Regions from separate parts of the Bradyrhizobium sp. HKCCYLRH3059 genome, predicted to be linked through region 3. Evidence: predicted binding sites of a transcription regulator. Region 3 holds the regulator's gene; each other region holds the start of a gene.
What was found. The regulator PhoB, encoded in region 3, activates phosphate uptake and scavenging genes when phosphate is short. The targets are predictions, from matches to a motif close to TGTCATNNANCTGTCAT.
Positions count from the first base shown of each region.

Region 1: a site for PhoB is predicted at 2,185-2,201, ahead of ugpB (sn-glycerol-3-phosphate ABC transporter substrate-binding protein UgpB). Genes of this name have one in related genera too.
Region 2: a site for PhoB is predicted at 2,475-2,491, ahead of ACQR13_RS01995 (alkaline phosphatase D family protein). Genes of this name have one in related genera too.

Region 1 is NZ_JBNPUF010000001.1:565,707-570,049, reverse strand. Features, by position in the region: gene ACQR13_RS02690 (MarR family winged helix-turn-helix transcriptional regulator) at 1-135, opposite strand, end outside; gene ACQR13_RS02685 (organic hydroperoxide resistance protein) at 305-730, shown strand; gene ACQR13_RS02680 (CaiB/BaiF CoA transferase family protein) at 853-2,055, shown strand; gene ugpB (sn-glycerol-3-phosphate ABC transporter substrate-binding protein UgpB) at 2,255-3,574, shown strand; gene ugpA (sn-glycerol-3-phosphate ABC transporter permease UgpA) at 3,625-4,343, shown strand, end outside.
Region 2 is NZ_JBNPUF010000001.1:421,504-425,846, forward strand. Features, by position in the region: gene ACQR13_RS01985 (Crp/Fnr family transcriptional regulator) at 1-254, opposite strand, end outside; gene ACQR13_RS01990 (response regulator) at 422-796, shown strand; gene ACQR13_RS01995 (alkaline phosphatase D family protein) at 833-2,404, opposite strand; gene ACQR13_RS02000 (TAXI family TRAP transporter solute-binding subunit) at 2,544-3,899, opposite strand; gene ACQR13_RS02005 (4a-hydroxytetrahydrobiopterin dehydratase) at 4,262-4,343, shown strand, end outside.
Region 3 is NZ_JBNPUF010000011.1:63,178-67,520, forward strand. Features, by position in the region: gene pstA (phosphate ABC transporter permease PstA) at 1-139, shown strand, start outside; gene pstB (phosphate ABC transporter ATP-binding protein PstB) at 136-957, shown strand; gene phoU (phosphate signaling complex protein PhoU) at 988-1,704, shown strand; gene phoB (phosphate regulon transcriptional regulator PhoB) at 1,721-2,428, shown strand; gene ACQR13_RS28340 (trypsin-like serine protease) at 2,575-3,891, shown strand; gene ACQR13_RS28345 (HoxN/HupN/NixA family nickel/cobalt transporter) at 4,068-4,343, shown strand, end outside.

The DNA of each region.
Region 1 (4,343 bases), on a different contig from region 3:
TTGCGGATAGGTCAGGCCAAGGCGGTCGAGCAGGGGCTTGTAGACGCGGTTGAAGGCGTGCGCGGTCGAATAGACTGCGAAGCAGAGCTGGTTGCCGAGCTGGAGCGGCAGGTCTGCCGCGGACTTCTTTCGCATCGAGGTCACCACAGGTCGATCCTATCGGCATCTTGAGCCCGCACGCCTCGGATCGACAACCGGCCCGGCGCACCGATCACGAATTTTCTACCGAACAATTATATTGTACACAATCTAATTGTGTGCAATATGGTCGCGCTGAATTCGTCCATCCAACCAGGAGACACCCATGTCCGTGAACGTGCTCTACAAGACCAGCGCCAAGGCCACCGGCGGCCGCGACGGCGAAGCCGCGACCCTCGACGGCTCGCTCAAGGTCAAGCTTTCCACCCCGAAGGAGCTCGGCGGCGGCGGCGGTGCCGGCAACAATCCGGAGCAGTTGTTCGCGGCCGGCTACGCAGCCTGCTTCATCGGCGCGATGAAGTTCGTCGGCTCGCAGGGCGGCCCCAAGGTTCCCGCCGACACGTCGGTGACCTCGACGGTCGGCATCGGCCCGCGCTCCGAAGGCGGCTTCGGCATCACCGTCGAGCTCGCAGTGTCGCTGCCCGGCCTCGCCAAGGCCGACGCCGAAGCGCTGGTCGCCAAGGCGCACGAGGTGTGCCCCTATTCCAACGCCACGCGCGGCAATGTCGACGTCAAGCTGAGCGTCGTCTGAGCTTCAATTCCGTCATGCGGCAGGACGGCCTCCGTTGTCCTGCCGCATGGCAGCCCTCCGTTTGCGCCGCCGCCGCAGCAATGCTTAATGATCGCGAGCTGAAACCAACCTCGCGACATCCGATGACACCCCAATTTGCTCCCGGCGCCATGGCCGGCCTGCGCGTGATCGATCTGACGCGCGTGCTCGGCGGCCCCTATTGCACGCAGATCCTGGCCGATCACGGCGCCGACGTGATCAAGGTCGAGCCGCCGGCCGGCGACGAGGTGCGTGACTGGGGTCCGCCCTTCCACGATGAGGACGCCGCCTATTTCGTCGGGATCAACCGCAACAAGCGCTCGATCGGCCTCGATCTCGCCTCCGAGGGCGGCCGCGTCGTGCTGATGCGGATGCTCGAGACGGCCGACGTGCTGATCGAGAACTTCAAGCCTGGCACCTTGGAGAAATGGGGCATCGGCAGCGACACGGTGCGCGAGACATTCCCCAAGCTGGTGCACTGCCGCATCTGCGGCTTCGGCGCGGATGGCCCGCGCGGTGGCAATCCCGGCTACGACGCGATCATCCAGGCGATGACCGGCATGATCGCGGCGACCGGCTCGCCGCAGAGCGGACCGATGCGGATCGGCGTGCCGCTGGTCGACATCACCACCGGACTCTATGCCGCGATCGGCATCCTGATGGCGCTGTCGGAGCGGCAGCGCTCGGGCATCGGTCAGTTCCTCGAGGTCACGCTGTATGAGACCGGTCTCGCGATCATGCATCCGCATACCGCAAACTACTTCATGCATGGCAAGCCGCCGTCGCTGACCGGCAACGAGCACCCGAACCTCGTTCCGTATGCGATCTTCGCGACCAAGACCGACGATATCTTCATCGGCGTCGGCAATGACGGCACCTTCCGCAAGCTCGCCAAGGAGATCGGCCGCCCCGAACTCGGCACCGATCCGCGCTTCGCCCGCAACAAGGATCGCGTCGCCAATCGCGAGGCGCTGCGCGCCGAGCTTGCCGCCGTGTTCAGCCAGTTCGAGGCGGAGCCGCTGTGCGACCGGCTGCTCGCGGCCGGTCTGCCGGCAGGACCCGTGCAGAAGATCGACCAGGCGCTGACCAATCCGCACACGATCTACCGCGGCGATGTCATCGAGAAGGACTGGTACAAGGGCGTCGCGTCGCCGATCCGGCTCGAACGCACCAAGCCGAGCCTGCGCTCCACCCCGCCGAAGTTCAGTCAGCACGCGCAGGAGGTGCTGACCGAGTTCGGTTACACGCCGAGCGAGATCGAGGCGCTGCTGTCCCAGGGCACGGTGTGCGCCGAGCGCAAGCGCTGAGGCGCCATCAGCCTGTCGTCTCTCACCGCCAGCGCCGGCCGGGGCATCGCCCCGCGGCACCGTCTCCCGCAAGTCGCTGCGTTCCGCCGCGATGAACGCGCTTTCCGCTGACGATCCAACCGGTTATACATTCACGAAACTGTCATCTCGCGCTGCTACGGCCGCGACGCCGATGACGTTTCACGGGAGGTATTCTTTAATGTCACTTCGCCAATTCTGGACGGCCGCGACTGCGGCAGTCACGCTGGTCCTGAGCGCCGCAGCCCCTGCGCATGCCGTGACCGAAATCCAGTGGTGGCATGCGATGACCGGCGCCAACAACGACGTCATCGTCAAGCTCGCCAACGATTTCAACGCCTCGCAATCCGACTACAAGGTCGTCCCGACCTACAAGGGCAACTACGCCGACACGATGAATGCCGGCATCGCCGCCTTCCGCGCCGGCAATGCGCCCCACATCATGCAGGTGTTCGAGGTCGGCACCGCCACCATGATGGCCGCCACCGGCGCCGTGAAGCCGGTCTACAAGCTGATGCAGGACGCCGGCGAGACGTTCGACCCGAAGAGCTATCTGCCTGCGATCACGGGCTACTACTCGACCTCCAAGGGTGAGATGCTGTCGTTCCCCTTCAACTCGTCCTCCACGGTGATGTGGGTCAATCTCGACGAGCTGAAGAAGGTCAACGCCGAGATCCCGAAGACCTGGCCCGAACTGTTCGAGACCGCCAAGAAGCTGAAGGCGGCCGGCCATGCGACCTGCGGCTTCTCGGGCTCGTGGGTCACCTGGGTCAATCTCGAGCAGCTCTCCGCCTGGCACAACGTGCCGCTGGCCAGCAAGGCGAACGGTCTCGACGGCTTCGACACCGTGCTGGAGTTCAACGGTCCGCTGCAGGTCAAGCATCTCGAAAACCTGGTCGAGCTGCAGAAGGACAAGACCTACGACTATGCCGGCCGCACCAACACCGGTGAGGGCCGCTTCACCTCGGGCGAATGCCCGATCTACCTGACCTCGTCGGCGTTCTTCGGCAACGTCAAGGCCCAGGCCAAGTTCGCCTTCACCGCCGCGCCGATGCCGTATTATCCGGACGCCAAGGGCGCGCCGCAGAACTCGATCATCGGCGGCGCCTCGCTCTGGGTGATGGGCGGCAAGAGCGCGGACGAATACAAGGGCGTGGCGAAGTTCCTGACCTTCCTCTCGGACACCGATCGTCAGGTCTACATCCACAAGGCCTCGGGCTATCTGCCGATCACCAAGGCGGCCTACGCCAAGGCCAAGGCCGAGGGCTTCTACAAGGATCAGCCCTATCTGGAGACGCCCCTGCTCGAACTGACCAACAAGGAACCGACGGAGAATTCCCGCGGCCTGCGTCTGGGCAACATGGTGCAGCTGCGTGACGTCTGGTCGGAGGAAATCGAGCAGGCCCTGGCCGGCAAGAAGACCGCCAAGCAGGCGCTGGACGCCGCCGTCGAGCGCGGCAACCAGATGCTGCGCCAGTTCGAAAAGACGGCCGTGAAGTGAGGCCATGAGCCGGCAGGCCGCCCCGCGGCCTGCCGGTTCGCCGACCGACCATGCAGAAGAACGCCATCTTTCAGTCAAAACTGCTGCCGTTCGTGCTGGTCGCTCCCCAGCTCGCGATCGTGCTGATCTTCTTCTATTGGCCCGCGATCCAGGCCGTCATCCAGTCGTTCCTGCTGCAGGACGCGTTCGGCCTGTCCACGAGCTTCGTCTGGTTCGAGAACTACGCCGACCTGCTCAGCCAGCCGGACTATTTCCAGGCCATTCTCCGCACCTTCGGCTTCTCCTTCGCGATCGCGCTCTCGTCGCTGTCGGTCGCACTGCTGCTCGCGGTCATGGCGGATAAGCCGTTGCGCGGCGTCACGCTGTACCGGACGCTGCTGATCTGGCCCTATGCCGTGGCGCCGCCGGTGGTGGGCGTGCTCTGGATCTTCATGCTCCACCCGTCGCTCGGCGTGATCTCGCGCTATCTGCGCGCTGTTGGCATCGACTGGAATCCGCTGCTCGACGGCGACCAGGCGGCGCTGCAGATCATCCTCGCGGCCGCCTGGAAGCAGATCTCCTACAACTTCCTGTTCTTCCTCGCCGGGCTGCAGAGCATCCCCCGGAGCGTGCTCGAGGCGGCCGCGATCGACGGCGCGCGGCCGATGCGGCGGTTCTGGACCGTGACCTTCCCGCTGCTGTCACCGACCATCTTCTTCCTGCTGGTCATCAACATCGTCTACGCCTTCTTCGAGACCTTCGGCATCATCGACACGATGACCCGCGGTGG
Region 2 (4,343 bases), on a different contig from region 3:
CCCTCGCGGCCGACCAGGATGGTCTCGACGTCGCGGCCATCCTCATTGGGAACGAGATAGGACGTCAGCGCCGGCCCGCAGGGAAAATGCACGATCTGGACGTCGTCACCCGGACTGTAGAGCAGCTCGTTCGGCGTTGCCTCATCCTCCACCAGATACGGCGAGATCAGCGCGTAGTCGGCCGGACTGAGCCGCCGCAGCAGGTTGTTGTAGGGCCGCTCCCGGCTCAGCGTGGTCACACCTTGGCTCAGCATCGTCATCCCCGTGCGCAACGCATGTGCGTGATCCGTGCACCTTGTGTTCACAAGTGCACCGACACAGGAACTCTGATATGCTGCCTTGGTTCCAGGAACCCGCCAGCGCGCTCGAGAGGAGGCGCCGGCCGCGGGGTCCATCCCTCATCCTGGAACCCGCAGATCCCATGACCAGCTCGCAATCAGGCGTGCCCGAGTTCTATCAGCATGTGCTGGTCGTCGAAGACGACCCCATCATTGCGCTCGGACTGGAAGACACCATCACCGACCTCGGCGTTCCCGACATCAGGATCGCAGCCGACGTCGCAACCGCGCTCGCCATGATCGCCGAGCGCGTCCCGCAATTCGCGCTGCTCGATGTCGGCCTGGTCCGCGAAAAGAGCTTTGCGATTGCCGAGCGGCTGACGGCGCTCGGCATTCCCTTCGCCTTCTCGACCGGCTATGGCGCCGACCGCGTGCCACCCGCGTTCGCCGACCGGCCGCGGCTGCCGAAGCCTTGCCCGACCGAGGCGCTGGAGGCGGTGCTGCGGCGACGCGATTAGTTGCGGTCGCCGCACGCGGTCGCCGACGCGGAAGGCTCAGCCCAGCTTCGGATCGAGCGTGGTCGACCACAGCGCGACGTCGGCGCGATCCCGCAGGGTCACGGTCATCTGGCCCGTGGCGCCTTCGATCTTGACGTGGCCGAAGAACTGCATGCCGGCCGACGGCGGCAGATTCTGCTTGTCGAGGCCGGGCGCCTTGATGAAGCGCACCTCGGGGCCGAAGGTGTTGTCGAGCTCGTTCGGACCGAACGTGCCGGCATGCAGCGGACCGGAGACGAACTCCCAGAACGGCTCGAAATCCTGAAACTGCGCCTTGTTCGGATCGTAATAATGCGCGGCCGCGTAGTGCACGTCCGCCGTCAGCCACACCGTGTTCTGGATCGGCGCGGTCTTGATGAAGCGCAGGACCTCGGCAATCTCGAGCTCGCGGCCGCGCGCCGGGCCGTCACCCTGGGCGATGGCTTCCGAGCCCTTCTTGTTGGCCGCGTCGTCATAGACGATGATGCTGAGCGGCATGTCGGAGGCGATCACCTTCCAGGTCGCGCGGGAATTGAGCAGCGCCTGCTTCAACCAGCGCATCTGCTCCGGCCCGATGAAGTAGGACGCCGGACCATACTTGTCCTCGAGATTGGGACCGTTGGCGCCGCGGTAGCTGCGCTCGTCGAGCACGAACACGTCGAGATGCGGGCCATAGTTGATGGTGCGATAGACTCGGCCCGGCTCGATGATGCTCTCGCGCATCGGATACATCTCGTGGAAGGCGCGCGCCGCGCGGGCCGCGAGCAACTGGATGTTGCGCTCCTTGTAGGCGGCGGGCAGCTCCTTGGAGGCCGACCAGTTGTTGGTGACCTCGTGATCGTCCCACTGCACGAAGATCGGCACCTCGGCATTGAAGGCGCGAACGTTCTCGTCGAGGAAATTGTATTTGTGGGCGGCACGGAATTCGTCGAGCGTCTCGGCGACCTTGGCCTTCTCTTCCACGGTGAGGTTCTTCCACACCTTGTTGTCCGGCAGCTTCACCTCGGACTTGATCGGACCGTCGGCGTAGATGGTGTCGCCGGAGTGCAGGAAGAAGTCCGGGCGGTGCTTCTTCATCGTCGAGAAGGTGAACATGCCGCCATCATCGGGATTGATGCCCCAGCCCTGCCCAGCCACGTCGCCGCCCCAGACGAACGAGACGTCGCGCTTGTTGCCTGGCGCGGTGCGGAAGCGGCCGGCCACGGCCTCGCTTTCGACGGCGGTATGCGACAGGTCCCGGAACTTGACACGGTAGAAGATGTCCTGGCCGCTCGGAAGGCCGTCGATCAGCATCTTGGCCGTGAAGTCGCTTTCCGGAAGCGCGGCGATCGGTGGCAGCGCCCGTGCGTCCTTGAACGACTCGGTGGTCGCCACCTCGACCAGCATCTGCGACGGCCGGTCCGCGCGCGCCCAGACCACGCCACCATCCATGCCGACGTCGCCGGACTGCACGCCATGCGTGATCTGCGGCCGGTCGGCGGCGCGGCTCAGATAGGGCATCGCCAGCGTCGTGACGCCGGCTGCGGCGGCCGTCGACAGGAAGCGGCGGCGGGACAGGGCGGTGTGCGGTCGAGGAATGCGAAGCGTCATGCGGATCTCCTGGTCGGATCGCGCGCGGGAGCCGGCGCGAGCCACGGCCCGGCAGACCTAGAAAAGATTGATGACGCTGGAATTACAATCGCGCCGTGGACAGCGCGTGACACGGCCGCAGGGCAAGCGTGGTCCGACCTCAGGTGCCGGCGGCACGCAACTGCGCGCCGGTTCGCTGCAGATTGGCGGGCATGCTCATCAGGATGAGCTTGCGATCGGCCACCGCGTTGTGGAACTGCTCGAGCGCGATGTTGAACGCGGTCAACGCCCCGTGCTCGATTGCACCGTCCTCGAAGCAGGTCAGCGTGTTGCGCAGGATCTCGTCGGCCTCGCTCTGCAGCTGGTCGAGCTCCTCGGTCGAATCGCTCTTGCGCGCGATCGTGATCATCTCCAGCAGACGATCGCGCAGCGAGGTGTTGATGGTGCGTTCGTCGCGCTTGAGATAGCCGGCGAACCAGGCACCGGCCGAACCCATCGCCGAAAGCGCCATCAGGCCCCACCAGATGTAGTCGCTGTAGCGGTCGAGGAATGTCTTCTCCTCGCCGTTGATGAACGCCGCCGCGCCGGGATGCGCCGGAATCGCGGCGTCCTTGTCGGTGTCGGGGGTCTCGATCTTGGCAGCCAGCGGGAACTCCGACAGCAATTGCTGGCGCACCGAAAACAGCTGATGGGTGAACGCGGACACGGTCGAATCCGACAGGCCTTTGCGCGCCACGATGTGGTGGTTGAAGCTGATGGTCTTCACCTCGTCCTCGGGACGATCGGGCGAGCCGCCAAACGCGCCGGCGGGAATTTCGGTCGATTCATATTCGGGGTGGTTCTGCGCGATCGCTTCGGCCGAATCGATCGCCAGGAAGGTCGGCGTGCCGCCGTCCTTGGTGGCAGCGGCGATCGCATCCGCCGTGATCTTGCTATTGATCGGTCCGGCCGCAAGATAGACGTCCGCCCGCTGGTTGCGCACGGCTTCGGCGGCCTCGGTGATCGGGACTTGGACGATCTCGACCTTGCCGGCGTCGACGCCGTACTGATGCAGGATCACCTTCAGCAAATTGGCGTTCGCCGGGGTCCGACCGATGATGCCGACCTTGTGGCCCGCGAGCTGGGAGATCTTGGTAATCTTGGCGCCCTTGCGACCCTTGCCCTTGCCGCCCGGAGGCACCCAGAGCACGGCGACGTTCTTGCGCAGCGTCGCCACGGCCTGCGCGTTCTTTGGGACCTCGAGGTCACCCCGGACGATCGCGAGATCAACCTTGCCTGCGGCCAGCGCCTGCGCGCTCTGTGCGGCGCCCTCGGTCGGAACCGGCCGCAGCCTGACGGAGGCGTGCGACTGGGAAAAGGCCTGGGTCAGGGCCTGGACGACCTTCAGGTCGTCGCTGTTGGGCGGACCGACCGCGATCTTGAGCACCACGGGACGCATCGCGAAATAGTAGGCACCCGTCAAAGCGCCGACGACCGCGAGGATCCCGGCGATGACGATGAACACGGCAGGGCGCATCCGTGAGCGCTGCGCTGGCGTGGTCTGAGTATCTACCAGATCCCGTCCTCCGGTGGTCCAGGCCCGGGCGATGCCACAGGCGGCTTCGTCTGGCCACGTCGTCCTTCAATAGAGCCGAACTGTAGCAAATTTCTTGTCCGCCCGGAGTGACATCTGCGTCATGGTTACCATCGCACCAGTCGCCGGAGGATCGGGGCAGTTCCAAGCGCCTCCGGCATCGCGCCTGTGACAAGGCTCTGATCGGGATGCGTTTTCGGTTAGTCTTGGCAACCGGACACCGGCGCGATCCAGCCGGAGGTAGCCCCGCAGTCGCCCGGATGCTGCCACGCGTCCGGTCGATTGCACCACGAGAGGAGATCGAGATGCCGCAACCATTGTCGTCGGAGGCACGCGCCACCGCCTTGCGGGAGCTTCCCGGCTGGTCCGAGGCGCAGGGCCGTGAGG
Region 3 (4,343 bases):
CACCATCAACAATTTCGTCCAGAGCCCTTATGCCTACTGGAAACAACTGGCCTGGAGCGGAGCCCTTCTCATCACTCTGGCCGTGCTCGCCCTGAACATCGGTGCACGCATTCTCGGCGCCGAGAGGAACACCAAATGACCGAACTGTCCGTCTCCGTCAGTCAGCCCAATCACGCTCTTCACGGCAAGGCGCTTCCGGATGCGCCGGCCAAGGTGACCGCGCGCAACCTCAACTTCTACTACGGCGACCATCATGCGCTGAAGAACATCAACCTGTCGCTGGGCACCAACCGCGTCACCGCGTTCATCGGCCCGTCCGGCTGCGGCAAGTCCACGCTGCTGCGCATCTTCAACCGGATGTACGATCTCTATCCGGGGCAGCGGGCGACCGGGCAGCTGATGCTCGACAACACCAACATCCTCGATCCCAAGCTCGATCTGAACCTGCTGCGTGCCCGGGTCGGCATGGTGTTCCAGAAGCCGACGCCGTTCCCGATGACGATCTACGAGAACATCGCCTTCGGCATCCGCCTCTATGAGAAGATCTCCAAGTCGGAGATGGACGACCGGGTCGAGAAGGCGCTGCGCGGCGGCGCGTTGTGGAACGAGGTCAAGGACAAGCTCAACGCCTCGGGCCTGTCGCTGTCCGGCGGCCAGCAGCAGCGGCTGTGCATCGCGCGTACCGTGGCGGTCCGGCCGGAGGTGATCCTGTTCGACGAGCCGTGCTCGGCGCTCGATCCGATCTCGACCGCCAAGGTCGAGGAGCTGATCCAGGAACTCGCCGAAAACTATACGATCGCCATCGTGACGCATAACATGCAGCAGGCGGCGCGCGTCTCCGACAAGACCGCCTTCATGTATCTCGGCGAGCTGATCGAGTTCGACGACACCAGCAAGATCTTCACCTCGCCGAGCGATCGGCGGACCCAGGATTACATCACCGGCCGGTTCGGCTGACGCCGACGACATTGTCTTCAGGAGATCATCATGGCCAGTGAACATACCGCCAAGGCGTTCGACAGCGATCTGCAGGACCTCACCCGTCTGGTATCGGAGATGGGCGGCCTCGCCGAGCGGCTGATCGTCGATTCCGTCGATGCGCTGGTGCGACGCGACATCGCGCTCGGCCAGAAGGTGGTCGCCACCGACGCCGAGGTCGACAAGCTGCAGCGCATCATCGAGGAGCGCGCCGTTCTCACCATCGCCCGGCGACAGCCGATGGCGGTCGACCTGCGCGAGATCGTCGGCGCGATGCGCGTGGCGACCGATCTGGAGCGCATCGGCGACCTCGCCAAGAACATCGGCAAGCGCGTCGCGGCGCTGGAGAGCGACTTCCATCCGCTGAAGCTGATCCGCGGGCTCGAGCACATGACCGATCTCGTGCAGTCGCAGGTCAAGACGGTGCTGGACGCCTATGCCGCGCACGATTTGCCGGCGGCGATGACGGTGTGGAAGGGCGATGAGGAAGTCGATGCCATCTGCACCTCGCTGTTTCGCGAGCTCCTGACCTACATGATGGAGGATCCGCGCAACATCTCGTTCTGCATCCACCTGATGTTCTGCGCCAAGAATATCGAGCGCATCGGCGATCACGCGACCAACATCGCCGAGACGGTGTTCTATATGATCGAAGGCCAGCAGATCATGGACAAGCGCCCGAAGGGCGACATGACGAGCTTCGCATCGACGATCCCCGGCAACTGAGAGAGACGGTTCAGACATGGGCGCCCGAATTCTGGTGGTGGAGGACGAGGAGGCGCTGACGACGCTGCTGCGCTACAACCTCGAGGCCGAAGGCTACGAGGTCGAGACAGTGGCGCGCGGCGACGAAGCCGACACGCGCCTGAAGGAGCGTGTTCCCGATCTCGTCGTGCTCGACTGGATGCTGCCGGGCCTGTCCGGCATCGAGCTGTGCCGCCGCCTGCGGGCGCGGACCGAGACCCGGCAGTTGCCGATCATCATGCTCACCGCACGCGGCGAGGAGAGCGAGCGCGTGCGCGGCCTCGCGACCGGCGCCGACGACTACATCGTCAAGCCGTTCTCGGTGCCGGAGCTTCTGGCGCGGGTGAAAGGCCTGCTGCGGCGGGCGAGTCCGGAGCGGCTGGCGACCGTGCTGTCCTATGGCGACATCGAGCTCGACCGCGAGAAGCGCCGCGTGGCGCGCTCTGGTAGGCCGATCGATCTCGGCCCGACCGAATACCGCCTGCTCGAGTTCTTCCTGGAGCATCCCGGCCGCGTGTTCAGCCGCGAGCAGCTGCTCGACAGTGTCTGGGGCCGCGACATCTACATCGACGAGCGCACCGTCGACGTCCATATCGGCCGCCTGCGCAAGCTGCTCAATCCCGGCCGCGAGCAGGACCCGATCCGCACCGTGCGCGGCGCCGGTTATGCGCTCGATGATCGCTTCGCCAAGAGCGAGCAGGTGTAAGGGGCGATCCGGCGTGAGGACGCAGCAGGTGTGAGACGCGAGGCGGCCCGATTGAGGAGATCGCGGTCCGCTTTCCGCCACGCCGCCGCCGTCTTGATCGTGTCTGCTTCGTGGCCGTCACGATGTTTCGGTGCCAGCGGACGCCCTTGATCAAGACCATCATCATATCTCTTGCCGTGCTGCTCGGCGGCGCGGCGGGCGCCACGGCCGCCGAGCTCGAAGACGCGGTCGCGGCGGCAGGCAACGGGCAGCATGCGGCGGCGATGCGACGGCTGCTGCCGCTGGCCGCCAAGGGCGATGCGCGGGCGCAGTTCGACGTCGGCTTCATGCACGCCTTCGGCTGGGGCCAACCGCGCAACCCCGCCGAGGCGCTGGCGTGGTACCGCAAGGCCGCCGATCAGGGGCTCGCTGTCGCGCAACACTATCTCGGCATCGCCTACGTCAATGGCGAAGGTGTTGCGAGCAATTACGGCGAAGCCGGCCGCTGGTTCAGCCGCGCCGCGGCGCAGGGCTTCGCCCAGTCGCAATACATGCTCGGCCTGATGCTGCTCGACGGCCGCGGTGTGAAACAGGACGTCGTGCAGGGCTATGCCTGGCTGGTGATGGCGGGCCGTAGCGGCGTGCGATCGGCCGGCCGCGACGTGCAGCGGGTCAAGTTGACCGAGCCGCAGCGCGTCCAGGCTCAGAGTGCCATTGCGGCCTGGCGGCCGAAGCCGGAATCGGCGGAGGCCGGCATCGCCGCTCCGCGTCCGGAGCAACTGCTCGGGCTCGACCGCCACATCGGCGAGGTCGTCGATCCCACCTCGTGGCCGGCGTCGTCGATCGGCGTCGTCACCGTCGCGCAATACTCGACCGGCGGCTGGTGCACCGGCACGCTGGTCGCGCCGCGCGTCGTGCTCACCGCGGCGCATTGCGTGTTCAACGGCGTGGCGCAGGTCAGCCCCGGCAACGTCCGCTTCCTGGCCGGCATGAACAGGGGCACGCCGGCGGCATCGTCTGTCGCCGACAAGCTGATCGTGGCGCCTGATTTCGTCCCGACCCGGCACGACAGGTGGTCGCTCGACCGCTCGCCCGCCGATTGGGCGTTGATCGTGCTGAAGGACGCGCTGCCGTCGAAGCCGGTTGAGGTCAGGGCGCTGACGCGCGAGGAATTGCAGGCTGCGACCACGGCCGGAACCATCTCCGAGATCGGCTATGGCCAGGAGCGGCGCTATTCGCCGACCGGCCAGCGCAATTGCAGCGCCGGCATGACCAAGGACGGGATGCTGCTGACGGTGCATTGCCTCGCCAATTTCGGCTATTCGGGCTCCCCCATCATGGCCGAAGTCGGCGGACAGCCGGCCGTGGTCGGCATCTTCTCGGCGTTCCATGAGGAGACCCGGCTGATGTTCGCCGCCCCCGCGAGCCAGTTCGAGGCGGTCGTGCGGCGCGAGATCGCGGCACAGAGTGCCTCGATGCGGTGAGCGAAGGAGGGACGAGAGAAGAGGATGTCCCGCCGCTGGTCATGATCTGTGCGTGACTGGATAGCGGGTTGCCAAGCAAGAGGGCAATCCGGGAAGGGCCGCCCACGTTTTCCCGCAGCTTTTGCCTGCAGCGGGGGGCTTTACCGAACTGGCCTGGCTCTTGCTATAGTCCGAGTATGACGATTGTTCAAATTGATCATCCTCGTGCCCCTCGGCTGCTGTGGTGGCGATCGCAGCCCGGCCGCAACGTTGCGCTCGTCGGCGGGCTGGTCGCCGCCAACGCGCTCGCCTGGGCCTGGGCGTTCGCGCTCTACGCCGACCGGCCCGCCATCGTCGGCACCGCGATGCTGGCCTGGCTGCTCGGACTGCGCCATGCGGTCGATGCGGATCACATCGCGGCGATCGACAACGTCGTGCGGAAGCTGGTGCAGGACGGTAGCGCCCCGCGCGCC